One region of the Streptomyces asiaticus genome, then DNA from elsewhere that is predicted to be linked to it. Evidence: riboswitches for the same ligand, from Rfam matches in the RefSeq annotation. Region 1 holds a riboswitch; each other region holds the start of a gene.
What was found. Region 1 has a riboswitch for cyclic di-AMP ahead of KHP12_RS23295 (transglycosylase family protein). Riboswitches for the same ligand answer to the same signal wherever they lie in the genome.
Positions count from the first base shown of each region.

Region 2: linked by a shared signal. The riboswitch ahead of KHP12_RS28315 (M23 family metallopeptidase) and the one ahead of KHP12_RS23295 (transglycosylase family protein) in region 1 are both predicted to bind cyclic di-AMP.
Region 3: linked by a shared signal. The riboswitch ahead of KHP12_RS24040 (C40 family peptidase) and the one ahead of KHP12_RS23295 (transglycosylase family protein) in region 1 are both predicted to bind cyclic di-AMP.

Region 1 covers NZ_JAGSHX010000006.1:3,776,521-3,780,564, reverse strand. The annotation lists gene KHP12_RS23305 (cytochrome P450 family protein) at 1-1,167, shown strand, start outside; gene KHP12_RS23300 (LysM peptidoglycan-binding domain-containing protein) at 1,353-2,357, shown strand; cyclic di-AMP (ydaO/yuaA leader) riboswitch at 2,613-2,780, shown strand; gene KHP12_RS23295 (transglycosylase family protein) at 2,787-3,503, shown strand; gene eno (phosphopyruvate hydratase) at 3,809-4,044, shown strand, end outside.
Region 2 covers NZ_JAGSHX010000006.1:4,924,706-4,928,749, reverse strand. The annotation lists gene KHP12_RS28320 (aldo/keto reductase) at 1-382, opposite strand, end outside; gene KHP12_RS28315 (M23 family metallopeptidase) at 570-1,799, opposite strand; cyclic di-AMP (ydaO/yuaA leader) riboswitch at 1,811-1,952, opposite strand; gene KHP12_RS28310 (PP2C family protein-serine/threonine phosphatase) at 2,250-3,665, opposite strand; gene KHP12_RS28305 (DUF6227 family protein) at 3,932-4,044, opposite strand, start outside.
Region 3 covers NZ_JAGSHX010000006.1:3,944,987-3,949,030, reverse strand. The annotation lists gene KHP12_RS24045 (L,D-transpeptidase) at 1-217, shown strand, start outside; gene KHP12_RS24040 (C40 family peptidase) at 324-1,496, opposite strand; cyclic di-AMP (ydaO/yuaA leader) riboswitch at 1,505-1,690, opposite strand; gene pcrA (DNA helicase PcrA) at 1,849-4,044, shown strand, end outside.

The sequences.
Region 1 (4,044 bases):
ACCACGTTGCCCAGTGGTGTGGACGCCTGGCTGGTGACCCGTTACGCCGACGCCAGAAAGGCGCTGGCCGATCCCCGGCTCTCGAAGAACCCCCAGCGGCACAGTGCGGCGGCCCACGCCAAGGGCAAGGTGGGCATCCCGGGCGAACGCCGCGCCGAGCTGATGACACATCTGCTCAATATCGACCCTCCCGACCACACCCGGCTGCGGCGGCTGGTCTCGAGGGCGTTCACCCCGCGCCGGGTGGCCGCGTTCGCCCCCCGGGTGCAAACGCTCACCGATCAGCTCATCGACGCCTTCGAAGAGAGGGGAGAGGCGGATCTCATCCATGAGTTCGCCTTCCCCCTCCCCATCTACGCCATCTGCGATCTGCTCGGGGTGCCGCGCGAGGACCAGGACGACTTCCGGGACTGGGCGGGCGCGATGATCCGGCACGGCGGCGGCCCGCGCGGCGGAGTGGCCCGCGCGGTGAAGAGGATCCGGGCGTATCTGGGCGAGCTGATCCACCGCAAGCGCCTGGAACTCGCGGAGCGCAGGGAAGAAGAGGACGGGGAGGATCTGATCTCGGGGCTGATCCGGGCGAGCGACCACGGTGAGCACCTCACCGAGAACGAGGCCGCGGCCATGGCCTTCATCCTTCTCTTCGCCGGCTTCGAGACGACCGTCAATCTCATCGGCAACGGCGTCTACGCGCTGCTGCGCCATCCGGAGCAGCGCGCCCTCATGCGGCGGGCCATGGAAGAAGGGGACGAGCGGCTGCTCGCCGCCGGGGTCGAGGAACTGCTCCGCTACGACGGACCCGTGGAGATCGCCACCTGGCGGTTCGCCACCGAGCCGCTCACCCTCGCCGGGCAGCACATCGCCGAGGGGGAGCCGGTGCTGGTGGTGCTCGCCGCGGCCGACCGGGACCCCGAACGGTTCGCGGAGCCGGACGTCCTCGATCTCACCCGCCGGGACAATCAGCACCTCGGCTACGGCCACGGCATCCATTACTGTCTGGGCGCCCCGCTGGCCCGGCTGGAGGCCCAGACCGCGATCGCCACCCTGCTGCGGCGGCTGCCCGGGCTGCGGCTCGCGGAGGATCCGGACGAGCTGCGGTGGCGCGGCGGGCTGATCATGCGCGGGCTGCGCACGCTCCCGGTGACCTGGAATTCCGCGGACGGCTGAGCCCCGCGAAACGGGCGGCTGCGGCCCCCAAGGCCCGTACGGGCGGACATAGGTGATGAATGATCAGCCGTGTGACCTTGGCGTGACCTGGGATACATCGCCTTGTGATGATCGAGTGCCCTCGCTATGTTCACCGGCAAACCTTGTCGCCATAGGGCCATAGCGCCATAGGAGAGGTCAATCGCATGCGTTCCGGTAATGGTCGACACCGTCGCCCCCGTCAGGCTCCGGCCATCATCGTCGCGGCGGGGGTCACGGGAGCGGGCCTCGCCATGCCCCTCTTCGGGGCGACCGGCGCACAGGCCGCGCAGACCGCCACATGGGATCACGTCGCCGAGTGCGAGAGCGGCGGTATGTGGAGCGCCAACGAGGGCAACGGCTTCTACGGCGGGCTCCAGCTGACCCTCGACATGTGGAAGAAGTACGGCGGCACGGAGTACGCCCCGCGCCCCGACCTCGCCAGCCGCTCCCAGCAGATATCCGTCGCCGAGGCGATCCTCGGCGACCGCGGCCCCGACGCCTGGCCGAGTTGTGCGCTGGGCGCCGGGCTCACCGACGGCGGCGGCGCCCCCGATGTGGACCCCGGCACCACGGCCACCTCGGACCCGGGGGCGGGGCGTGGCGATGACGACCCGGGGGACCGGGGGCGGGACGGCTCCTCCTCGGACGCCGACCGTTCGGGGACGTCCGACGGCGCCGACAGGCAGGACGCGCCGGACGCGTCCGGGTCGGCCGAGGACCCGGAGGCGCCCCACACCTCCAAGTCCCCCGACGGGTTGGACGGCTCCGCCTCGGACGACCCGGCGGCGGATGATGCGGATGCGGACGGCCCCTCGGGCTCGGACCGCCCCTCGGCGTCGGACGACTCCAGGACCCCCTCGGCCGACCCGTCGCCCTCCGGCCGCCACCGCGGCTCCCCGGACGCCGGAGAGGGGGCCGACGACGGCGACGCCGGGAGCGCACGGCCCTCCGGGCGCCATGCCTCGCGCGGCGCTTCGGACCGCGACGAGGGCTCCACGGACGGCGATTACACTGTTCGCCCCGGTGACAACCTGTCAGGGATCGCCGAGCACCAGAATGTGTCCCGGGGTTGGGAAGGGCTCTACGAGTCCAACGAGGACCTCATCGGGACCGACCCCGATCTGATCATCCCTGGTCAGCGACTTGACCTGACCATCAGGGAGCAGTGATTCGGGGGGAATTGCCCGATCTGGACCCGGTGAGACATACATCTCGTCACATTTTCCGGGGCGCGCCTCGTGTCCGATCCCTCCTCACCCGGCCCCACCTGCGTCGATGTGGGCCGGGTGAGATCAATTACAGCCCCATTCGCTGCCCTTGGGGTGTTTGAACGTTCTTGGCAGGTGTGTTTAACGTCTTTCCGCTCGCCACCGCGGGCACCGTCGATCGTCACGCCGAATCCTGCCGGCGGTCGGGGGGAAACCGACGCGTCAGCGCCGAAGGCAGGAGCGGGGGACCCAAGGTAGGTGCCGAGTGGCCTGTGGACACGGGCTTGTCGGCTAGGGGTGAAGCCGGGAGCGACCATCGCGACCGGCCGGGCAACTCACGTCCGAACCCGACAGCTCACCTCGTAGGCGTCGGTGAGGAAACGAACCAAAATGCTCAAGTCCAACGGGAAGCACCGCCGCCCCTCCAAGGCCACCCGTATCGCCGCGCTCACCGGTCTCGCCGGTGCCGCCGTGGCGGCACCGCTCATCGGGGCGACCTCCGCCTCCGCGGCCACCACCTCGCAGTGGGACCAGGTCGCGCAGTGCGAGTCCGGTGGCAACTGGTCGATCAACACCGGCAACGGCTACTTCGGCGGCTTGCAGTTCTCGAGCTCCACCTGGGCCGCCTACGGCGGCACGGCCTACGCCTCCACCGCGGACAAGGCCAGCAAGGCCCAGCAGATCCAGATCGCCGAGAAGGTCCTGGGCAGCCAGGGCAAGGGCGCCTGGCCGGTCTGCGGCAAGGGTCTGACCTCCGGCGGCAGCCCGTCCGCCCCGTCCGCCCCGTCCGCGCCGTCCGCGCCCTCCGGGTCGCAGGACCAGTCCTCGGCGACCACCAAGTCCGCCCCGGCCGCCCAGTCGGCGCAGCCGAAGGCCCAGCCGAAGGCGCAGCCGCGCACCGCGCCCGAGCACGCCGCGCGGCAGCAGACCCGTGGCCCGATCAAGAAGGGTGACGGCGAGTACAAGGTCAAGTCCGGCGACACCCTCGGCAAGATCGCCAAGGCTCACGACGTCAAGGGCGGCTGGAAGAAGGTCTTCGAGCTGAACAAGGACATCGTGGAGCAGGCCGACCTGATCTTCCCGGGCCAGCAGCTGCACCTCCGCTGAGCCACGGCCACGGTCATGGCCGCGGCCCCGGTCACAGCCACGGTCATGGTCACGGCCCCGGTCTGAGGACTCCCCCCGGGGACCCCAGCTGAGGCCGGCTCCCGAGAACGAGCCCCGGCCGGGCGTGCCGCCCCTATGGCGCGCCCTGCCGGGGCTTTCCCAATGCGCAGGAATTCTGGATTTTGATCCAGAATCTGGCGTTTTGTATCGCGCCCCTGTCTCGTGGGGCGGGCGAACGCGGGGCGCAGCCCTCCCGGCCCGTTAGGCTCGTGCTGCTACCGCAGACCCATACGAAGGAGAACCTCGTGCCGTCCATCGACGTCGTCGTAGCTCGCGAGATCCTCGACTCGCGAGGCAACCCCACGGTCGAGGTCGAGGTCGGCCTCGACGACGGCAGCACCGGCCGTGCCGCCGTGCCGTCCGGCGCCTCCACCGGCGCCTTCGAGGCCCTCGAGCTCCGTGACGGCGACAAGAACCGCTACAACGGCAAGGGCGTGGAGAAGGCCGTCCTCGCCGTGATCGAGCAGATCGGCCCCGAGCT
Region 2 (4,044 bases), 1.1 Mb from region 1:
CGTCGTAGTGGGTGTAGTAGAGGTCGATGTAGTCGGTGCGCAGCCGCTGGAGGGACTCCTCGACGCCCGATTTGATGGCGGACGAGGTCAGCCCGCGCGGCTCCGGGACGCCGCCGCCCACCTTGGTGGCGAGGACGATGTCGGAGCGGTTGCCGCGGGAGGCGAACCAGTTGCCGAGGATGGTCTCGGACTCGCCGCCCTCGTTGCCCGGTACCCAGGCGGAGTAGACATCGGCGGTGTCGATGAAGTTGCCGCCCGCCGCCACGTAGGCGTCGAGCACTCGGAAGGACTCGGCCTCGTTCGCGGTCCAGCCGAAGACGTTCCCGCCGAGGGAGAGCGGGAAGATGGACAGATCACCGATCTTCTGTGTGTTGTCAGCCATACGTCTTTCCAACGGTTGGCTGGGCGGGGTTGTTCCAGCCCGTTGTTCCAGCCCGTTGTTCCCGCGTGCGTTCCTGAGGGACGGCCCCGTCGGGACGGGAAGCCTTGTTGAGACGTAAAGCCCCACCGGCACCTGAACCGGCGGCCCTGGCGTCAAGGGGGGAGAGAGCGCCAGGGCCGCCGGGGTATCAGGGGTTCAGCCCGTGCTGGCGCAGCCAGGGCATCGGGTCGATCGGCGAGCCGCCGCCCGGCCGGACCTCGAGGTGGAGGTGCGGACCGGTCACATTGCCGGTGGCGCCGACGCGGGCGATGACATCGCCCGTCGACACCTTGCCGGAGGTGACCACCATCGAGGACAGGTGGCAGAACCAGAGCTCGGTGCCGTCGCTCATGGTCAGCACGATGCGGTAGCCGTACGAGCCGGCCCAGCCCGCCTGGGTGATGGTGCCGCCGTGCAACGCCTTGACCGGGGTGCCGGTCGGGGCGGCGAAGTCCTGGCCCGTGTGGTCGGCCGACCATATGTCGCCCGCCTGGCCGAAGCTGGCGGTCAGGGTGTACGAGGCGACGGGGAGGGTGTACTGGGCGGCGAGCCTGGCCTGGCGCTCGGCCGCGGCCTTCTTCTCGGCCGCCTCCTTCGCCCGCTGCTCGGCGGCCCGCTTCTCCGCCTCGGCCTTGGCCTTCCGCTTGGCGGCCGCCTCCGCGGCCTGGTCGGCGGACTTGCCCGCGGCGGCCCTGGCCTCCTTGGCGGCGGCCTGCGCCGCGGCGGTGCGGCTGTCCTCGTCCGCCGCGTTCTGCTGATTCTCGGCCTGCTGGAGGATGCGGGCGCGGAGCGCCTCGCCCGCGTCGGTGGTGCCGCGCTGCTCGTCCTCGCTGGTCAGACCGGCCTGGGAGAGCGGGGCTGCGGCGGTCTGCGCGCCGCTGCTGTCGTCCGACGCCCAGGAGCCGATGCCCGGCAGGTCCTTGGCGGCGGGCAGGCTGGCCTTGACCTGATCGGCGACATGGCCGAGGTCCGGCATGGATATGGGGAGCGCGGGACGGTCCTTGGCGCTGGCCATACCGCCCGCACCGACCGCCGCGATCACGCCGACCCCGAGGACGGCGCCGCTGCGCGCCATGGTTCCGCCGCGCTGCTTGGCCACGCGGTGCCGGCCGCGTACGGGAGCGATGGACTCCTCGGTGGGGTTCCACTCCTCCCAGGTCTCAGCCTCGAATCCGGCCTCCGGGCCCTCGGAGGCGCCCTCATCCGCGTAGCGGTCGTCGGGGGCGAAACCGTAAGGGTCGTCGGGGGCGAATCGGCCGCCCCCTGAACTCATCCCGCCACCGGCGTCGAAGCCGGGGCCGTAGGCGGTGGCGGTCCCCAAACCGCCTCCCCGTGTGCGATACGGGGCCTCGGCCAGGACAGACCTGTTGGACGCCACGGAGGCGCACTCCTTTCCTTCCCTCTCGCCTACCGGGTTAGCTGACGGGTTCGGAGCAGGAAGGTCTCCTACGGGTCAGGTTCGACCCGATTCACCCCAAGGTGTTGGTTCCCCGGTTCCCTGGTGCTGCTGGTGGTGCGGTGCTGCCGCTGTGCGTACGGGATTCGGCGACGGCGCACGGTGCCGCCCTTGCGACGGTTGTAACGACCGCGCTGCGTTATCGAACGTTAATAGAGAGCGCGAGGTGATTCCAAGCTGTTCCGAGGAATCCGCGCACCTTTGGCATGAACTTAGCGCCCAAGGAGGGACAAATAGGGGCGAGCCGACGCGCGGGGCAAGAGTTGGCAAAACCGCATACGGATCGATCGTGCGTCAATTGTTATGCGGAGGGGGCTCGGTTGGTTACGCAGGGTGTGCGGTGCGGGCGCCGGGGTGCGGCTGGCCGGTCGGCTAGGAGGGCGCGGGGTTCGGCCTGTCGTTGCCCCCACCGTCCTCTCGCCCGTTGCCCCGCCCGTTGTCCCCGTTGTCCCCGTTGTCCCCGTTGTCCCGCCCGTTGCGCCCGTTGTCCCGTCCATTGCCGCGGGCCCGGGTCCGACGGACCGCCAGCAGCGCCATGTCGTCCGACGTGCCGCCACCCGTATGGCGCTCGACATCGGCCACCAACACGTCCAGCAGCTCCTGCGGACCGGCGAAGCGGCGGCCGCGCAGTCGCTCCTCCGGGTCATAGAACTCGCCATGGCGGTCCCGGGCCTCCGTGACCCCGTCCGTGAACAGCAGCAGCGTCTCGCCCTCCGCGAACGGCAGCTCCATCACCCGGTCCGGCCAACCCGCCAACTCCCCCATCCCCACCGGCAGCGCCGACGCCTCCGGCTCCAGGGCGCGCACCGCGCCGCCCTCCTCCAGGAGCAACGGCGCCGGATGGCCGCGGTTGATCAGCCGCAGGGTGGAGGAGCCACGGGGAATTTCGGCCACCACGGCCGTCGTGAACCCCTCGGCCACCTCCAGGTCGGCCCGCCGGGCGCCCTCGCGCCGCAACGCCCGCTCCAGGCGACCCACGAGCGCCTCCAGGGTCGTCTCCTGCTCCGCGGCCTCCCGGAAGCAGCCCAGGAGGATCGCCACGACCTCCACGGCCCCCAGCCCCTTGCCGCGTACGTCCCCTACGATCAGCCGTACACCGTGCGGGGTGTCCTGGACCGCGTACAGATCACCGCCGATCGCCGCGTACTTCTCCGCCGGTACGTAGCGCGCGGCGATCTCCAGCCCGGCGAGCCGGGCGGGCGGCGCGGGCAGGACGGCGCGCTGGGCCGCCTCCGCGACACCGCGCGCCGAGGCGAGCCGGTGGTGGCTGCGGCGTACGACGCGGTTGATCACCACCGCCAGCACGGTCACGGTCGCCACCGTGATGATCTCGGTGGCCGCCTGGGTCGGGTCCCTGACCCCGTGCAACTCCGCCAGCAGACAGGTGGTGAGGACGGCGACGACGGCCGTGACGATGGTCTGACGCAACGGTAAGAGCGCCGCGGCGACCAAAGGGGCGGCGGCGAAGAACGGCGAAGCGGTGTAGCCGGGTGGGGCGGCCAGGTCGAAGGCGATGCCGCCGAGGACGAGGACGGCGGGGACCCAGCGGGCCATACGGCGGCCCGGGGGCTCCTTACCGCTCTCATCGGCCGGCGCGGGCCCCGCGGTGGGCCCGGCGGACGCGTCGGTGGCGGCACCGGCCGCGGCGCCGGTGTCGATGAGCGTACGGACGCGGGTGGTGGGGCGGCGGCGGGCGAGCGGGCGGGTCAGCCGGGGCCAGGCCGTACGCCGCTCCGTACCGCCCTCCGTACGGGCGCCCGTACGAGCCCTGCTCCCTCGCACCCGCACCGGCTTCTCTCGCTTCCCTGGTCCGCGTCCCGCCGCCGTCACAGCGTCCCGCCGCCGTCACGCCGTCACGCCGTCACGGCGCCACGGCGCCACGGCGGCACCGTCGTCACGGCATCACGGCGGCACCGTCGTCACGGCGTCACGGGGTCACCGTCGTCACCAGGCTTCCGGCTGACGGGCCACCAGGCGAGCCGGTGTCGGCCAAGCGGGTGCTGGACGGGTGGGGATGGGAAGGATGGGATGGGGAGCGTCAGATAGCGCGTACGTCAGAGGTCGACGCCCAGCGCGCGGGCGTGGCGGTCCGCCGCGAGCTCCGCCGAGACCTCGTCGAGGTACACCTCGCACACCAGCCGGCCGTCCCGGGTCAGGTTGTGCTCCA
Region 3 (4,044 bases), 170 kb from region 1:
GAACATCAACCACTGGTCGACGCTCTACAAGGTCGCCATGCCCTACAGCCAGTTCTTCGACGGCGGCCAGGCGTTTCACTCGATCGACGGCAGCGTATGGTCGCCGCCCGGCTCCCACGGCTGCGTCAACATGCGTAAGGGCGACGCCAAGAAGTACTGGGGCCTGCTGAAGAACGGCGACGATGTGTACGTGTACGGGCGCAAGCCCGGCACCTGAGGCGCTGACGGCGCCACTGAAGCGCTGACGGCGCCGCTGAGCCGATGACGATGCCGCTGCCCGGGGCCCCGGCCCCGGGCAGCGGCATCGTCAGGATCAGGGGGGCCTACGAGGGCCGTACGCTCCCGTAGATCGGCATCTCCGTGATCGGCGCCTTCTTCACCACATCGCCCGGCTTCGGCGCGTGGATCATCATCCCGTCGCCGATGTAGAGGCCGACATGGCTGATGTCGTCGTAGAAGAAGACGAGATCGCCCGGCTGGAGCTGCGACGTCGAGACCCGCGTACCGGCCTTCACCTGGTCCCAGGTGGTGCGCGGCAGCGAGATCCCGGCGGACTTCCAGGCCGCCTGCGTCAGCCCCGAGCAGTCGAAGGAGCTGGGCCCGGTCGCGCCCCAGACGTACGGCTTGCCGAGCTGCGCCTTGGCGAAGGCGATGGCCTGGGCCGCCTTGGAGCTGTTGGCCGGGGCCGAGGGCGTGGAGGGCGCCGTCGAACCGGAGCCACCCGCGTTCTGCTGCTCCTGCTCCTGCTGCTTCTTGCGCGCGGCCGCCTCCTGCCGCTGCTTCTCGGCCAGCTCGGCGGCCTTACGGCGGGCCTCTTCCGCCTTCTTCTTCTCGATCGCCGCCAGCCGCGCCTTCTCCTTGGCGGTCAGATTCGCCAGCAGCCGCCGCGCCTCGGTCAGCTTGTCCTGGACGGTCTTCTTCTGGACTTTCAGCTGCTTCTGGGACGCGGTCAGCGAGGCGAGGCTCTCGCTGGCCTTACCGCGCTCCTTGGCGGCCTTCACCCGCTGCTTCTGGAAGTCGTCCACGGCCTGCTTCTGCCGGCCGGTCATCCGGTCCAGCAGGTGCGACTGGTCGAAGACGTCCTGCGGATCGTTGGAGAACAGCAGGGTCGCGGCGGAGCGGGCCATTCCGCCGTCGCGGTACTGGGCGGCGGCGTAGTTGCCGAGCATGCGCCGCGCCTCGTTGAGCTTCTCGGTGCGCTGGGCGACGGAGTCCAGCAGCTTGTCGACCTTGGCCCGCTGCTGGTCGGTGCGCTCCTTGGCGGCGTTGTAACGCTGGGTGGCGGTCTCCGCCTGGTGGTACAGGCTGTCGACCTTCTCCTTCACGAGCTCGATCGACTGGGCGGCCGGCTTGGGGTCGGTGGGCGCGGCGTTGGCCGACTGGGAGAGGAGGGTGACGGATGCGAGGGCGGCCGTGGTGAACCCGACGGCCGTACGGCGGCTGTGACCGGTGAGCGGGGCGGGTATTCGGCTCCGCGGCTTGCGGTGCGACGCCAAGGGAGGCGACTCCTTCCGTGGACCGCCTACCGGGTTAGCTGTCGGGTTCGGGCGGTACGGAAGGCTGCCCTTCGGCCGTGTCCGGGCGGCACTGTCCGTGCCGCACCGTTTCGGGTCGATTCACCCCGGTGTTGCGTTGTTGGGTCCCCGGCTCCGGGCGCCTCACGGCGTACCGGACTCGGCGGAGGCCGCCCGTGCCGACGTGGTTCGCCGACGGATCTTCCGGGCCGCCTGACGCAGGACGGTAGCCAACTCGTGGGGCTCCTGTGAAGACTGGTGACCGTTTTGCCCGAAACCGTTTCGTGATGTTCGGACGTCGGCTGTCAGTGGGGCGGCCTAGACTCGGGGAGCGATGAGCAGCCTCTTTGACGACAGCTTCCTGGCGGACCTCGGGCCTCCTTCGGACGAGGAGCGGCCACCGCCGCCCGAGGAATCGGCACACCCCGGTCACGGCGGTGCCGAGGACGTGCCGCATCACCTCTTCAGCGGCGATTTCGACGCGCCCGTGCCCCGGGAGGCCCACTACCGGGACGGCGCGGCCCGGCCCGCCGTGGACCCGTCCGCCCTGCTCGAGGGGTTGAACGAGCAGCAGAGGGCCGCCGTGGAGCACACCGGCTCGCCGCTGCTGATCGTCGCGGGCGCCGGCTCCGGCAAGACCCGGGTGCTCACCCACCGCATCGCCTATCTGCTCGGCGCCCGCTCCACCCACCCCGGCCAGATCCTCGCCATCACCTTCACCAACAAGGCGGCGGGCGAGATGAAGGAGCGCGTCGAGGAGCTCGTCGGCCCCCGGGCCAACGCCATGTGGGTGTCCACCTTCCACAGCGCCTGTGTCCGCATCCTGCGCCGGGAGTCGAAGAAGCTGGGCTTCACCTCGTCGTTCTCGATCTACGACGCGGCCGACTCCAAGCGGCTGATGGCGCTGGTCTGCCGGGATCTGGATCTCGACCCCAAGCGGTTCCCGCCGAAGTCCTTCAGCGCCAAGATCTCCAACCTCAAGAACGAGCTGATCGACGAGGAGACCTTCGCCGGGCAGGCGGCAGGGGGCACCTCCCGGACGGAGTCTGGGGGAGGGTTTGAGAAGACGCTGGCCGAGGCGTATGTGATGTACCAGGCGCGGCTGCGCGAGGCCAACGCGCTGGACTTCGACGACATCATCATGACCACGGTCAATCTGCTCCAGGCGTTCCCGGACGTCGCCGAGCACTACCGCCGCCGCTTCCGGCACGTCCTGGTGGACGAGTACCAGGACACCAACCACGCGCAGTACACACTCGTGCGCGAGCTGGTGGGCACCGACACCGAGGAGACCACGGCCGCCGAGCTGTGCGTGGTGGGCGACGCCGACCAGTCGATCTACGCCTTCCGGGGCGCCACGATCCGTAACATCCTCCAGTTCGAGGAGGACTACCCCACCGCGCGGACGATCCTCCTCGAGCAGAACTACCGCTCGACCCAGACCATCCTGAGCGCGGCCAACGCGGTCATCGAGCGCAATGAGAACCGCCGCCCGAAGAACCTGTGGACGGACGCCGGCGCCGGGACCGAGATCACCGGCTATGTGGCCGACACCGAGCACGACGAGGCCCAGTTCGTCGCCGACGAGATCGACCGGCTGACGGACGCGGGCGACGCCAAGGCCGGGGACGTGGCGGTCTTCTACCGCACCAACGCCCAGTCCCGTGTCTTCGAAGAGGTCTTCATCCGCGTCGGGCTGCCGTACAAGGTCGTCGGCGGTGTGCGCTTCTACGAGCGCAAGGAGGTCCGGGACGTCCTCGCCTATCTGCGGGTGCTGGCCAACCCCGAGGACTCCGTCCCGCTGCGCCGGATCCTGAACGTGCCCAAGCGCGGCATCGGCGAGCGCGCGGAAGCCATGATCGACGCGCTGTCGCTGCGCGAGAAGATCACCTTCCCGCAGGCGCTGCGCCGGGTCGACGAGGCGTACGGCATGGCGGCCCGCTCGGCCAACGCCGTCAAGCGGTTCAACACGCTCATGGAGGAGCTGCACACCATCGTGGAGTCCGGGGCGGGCCCGGCCACCGTCCTGGAGGCGGTGCTGGAGCGCACCGGCTATCTGGCCGAGCTCCAGGCGTCCACCGATCCGCAGGACGAGACCCGGATCGAGAACCTCCAGGAGCTCGCCGCCGTGGCCCTGGAGTTCGAGCAGGACCGCGGCGAGGAGAACCCCGGCACCCTCGCGGACTTCCTGGAGCAGGTCGCGCTCGTCGCCGACTCCGACCAGATCCCCGACGAGGACACCGAGGGCTCCGGCGTGATCACGCTGATGACCCTGCACACGGCGAAGGGCCTGGAGTTCCCGGTCGTCTTCCTCAGCGGCATGGAGGACGGCGTCTTCCCGCATATGCGGGCGCTCGGTCAGACCAAGGAGCTGGAGGAGGAGCGACGGCTGGCCTATGTCGGGATCACCCGGGCCCGCGAGCGGCTCTATCTGACCCGCTCGACGATGCGCAGCGCCTGGGGACAGCCCGCGTACAACCCGCCGTCCCGCTTCCTGGAGGAGATCCCGGACCAGTATGTGCGCTGGCGG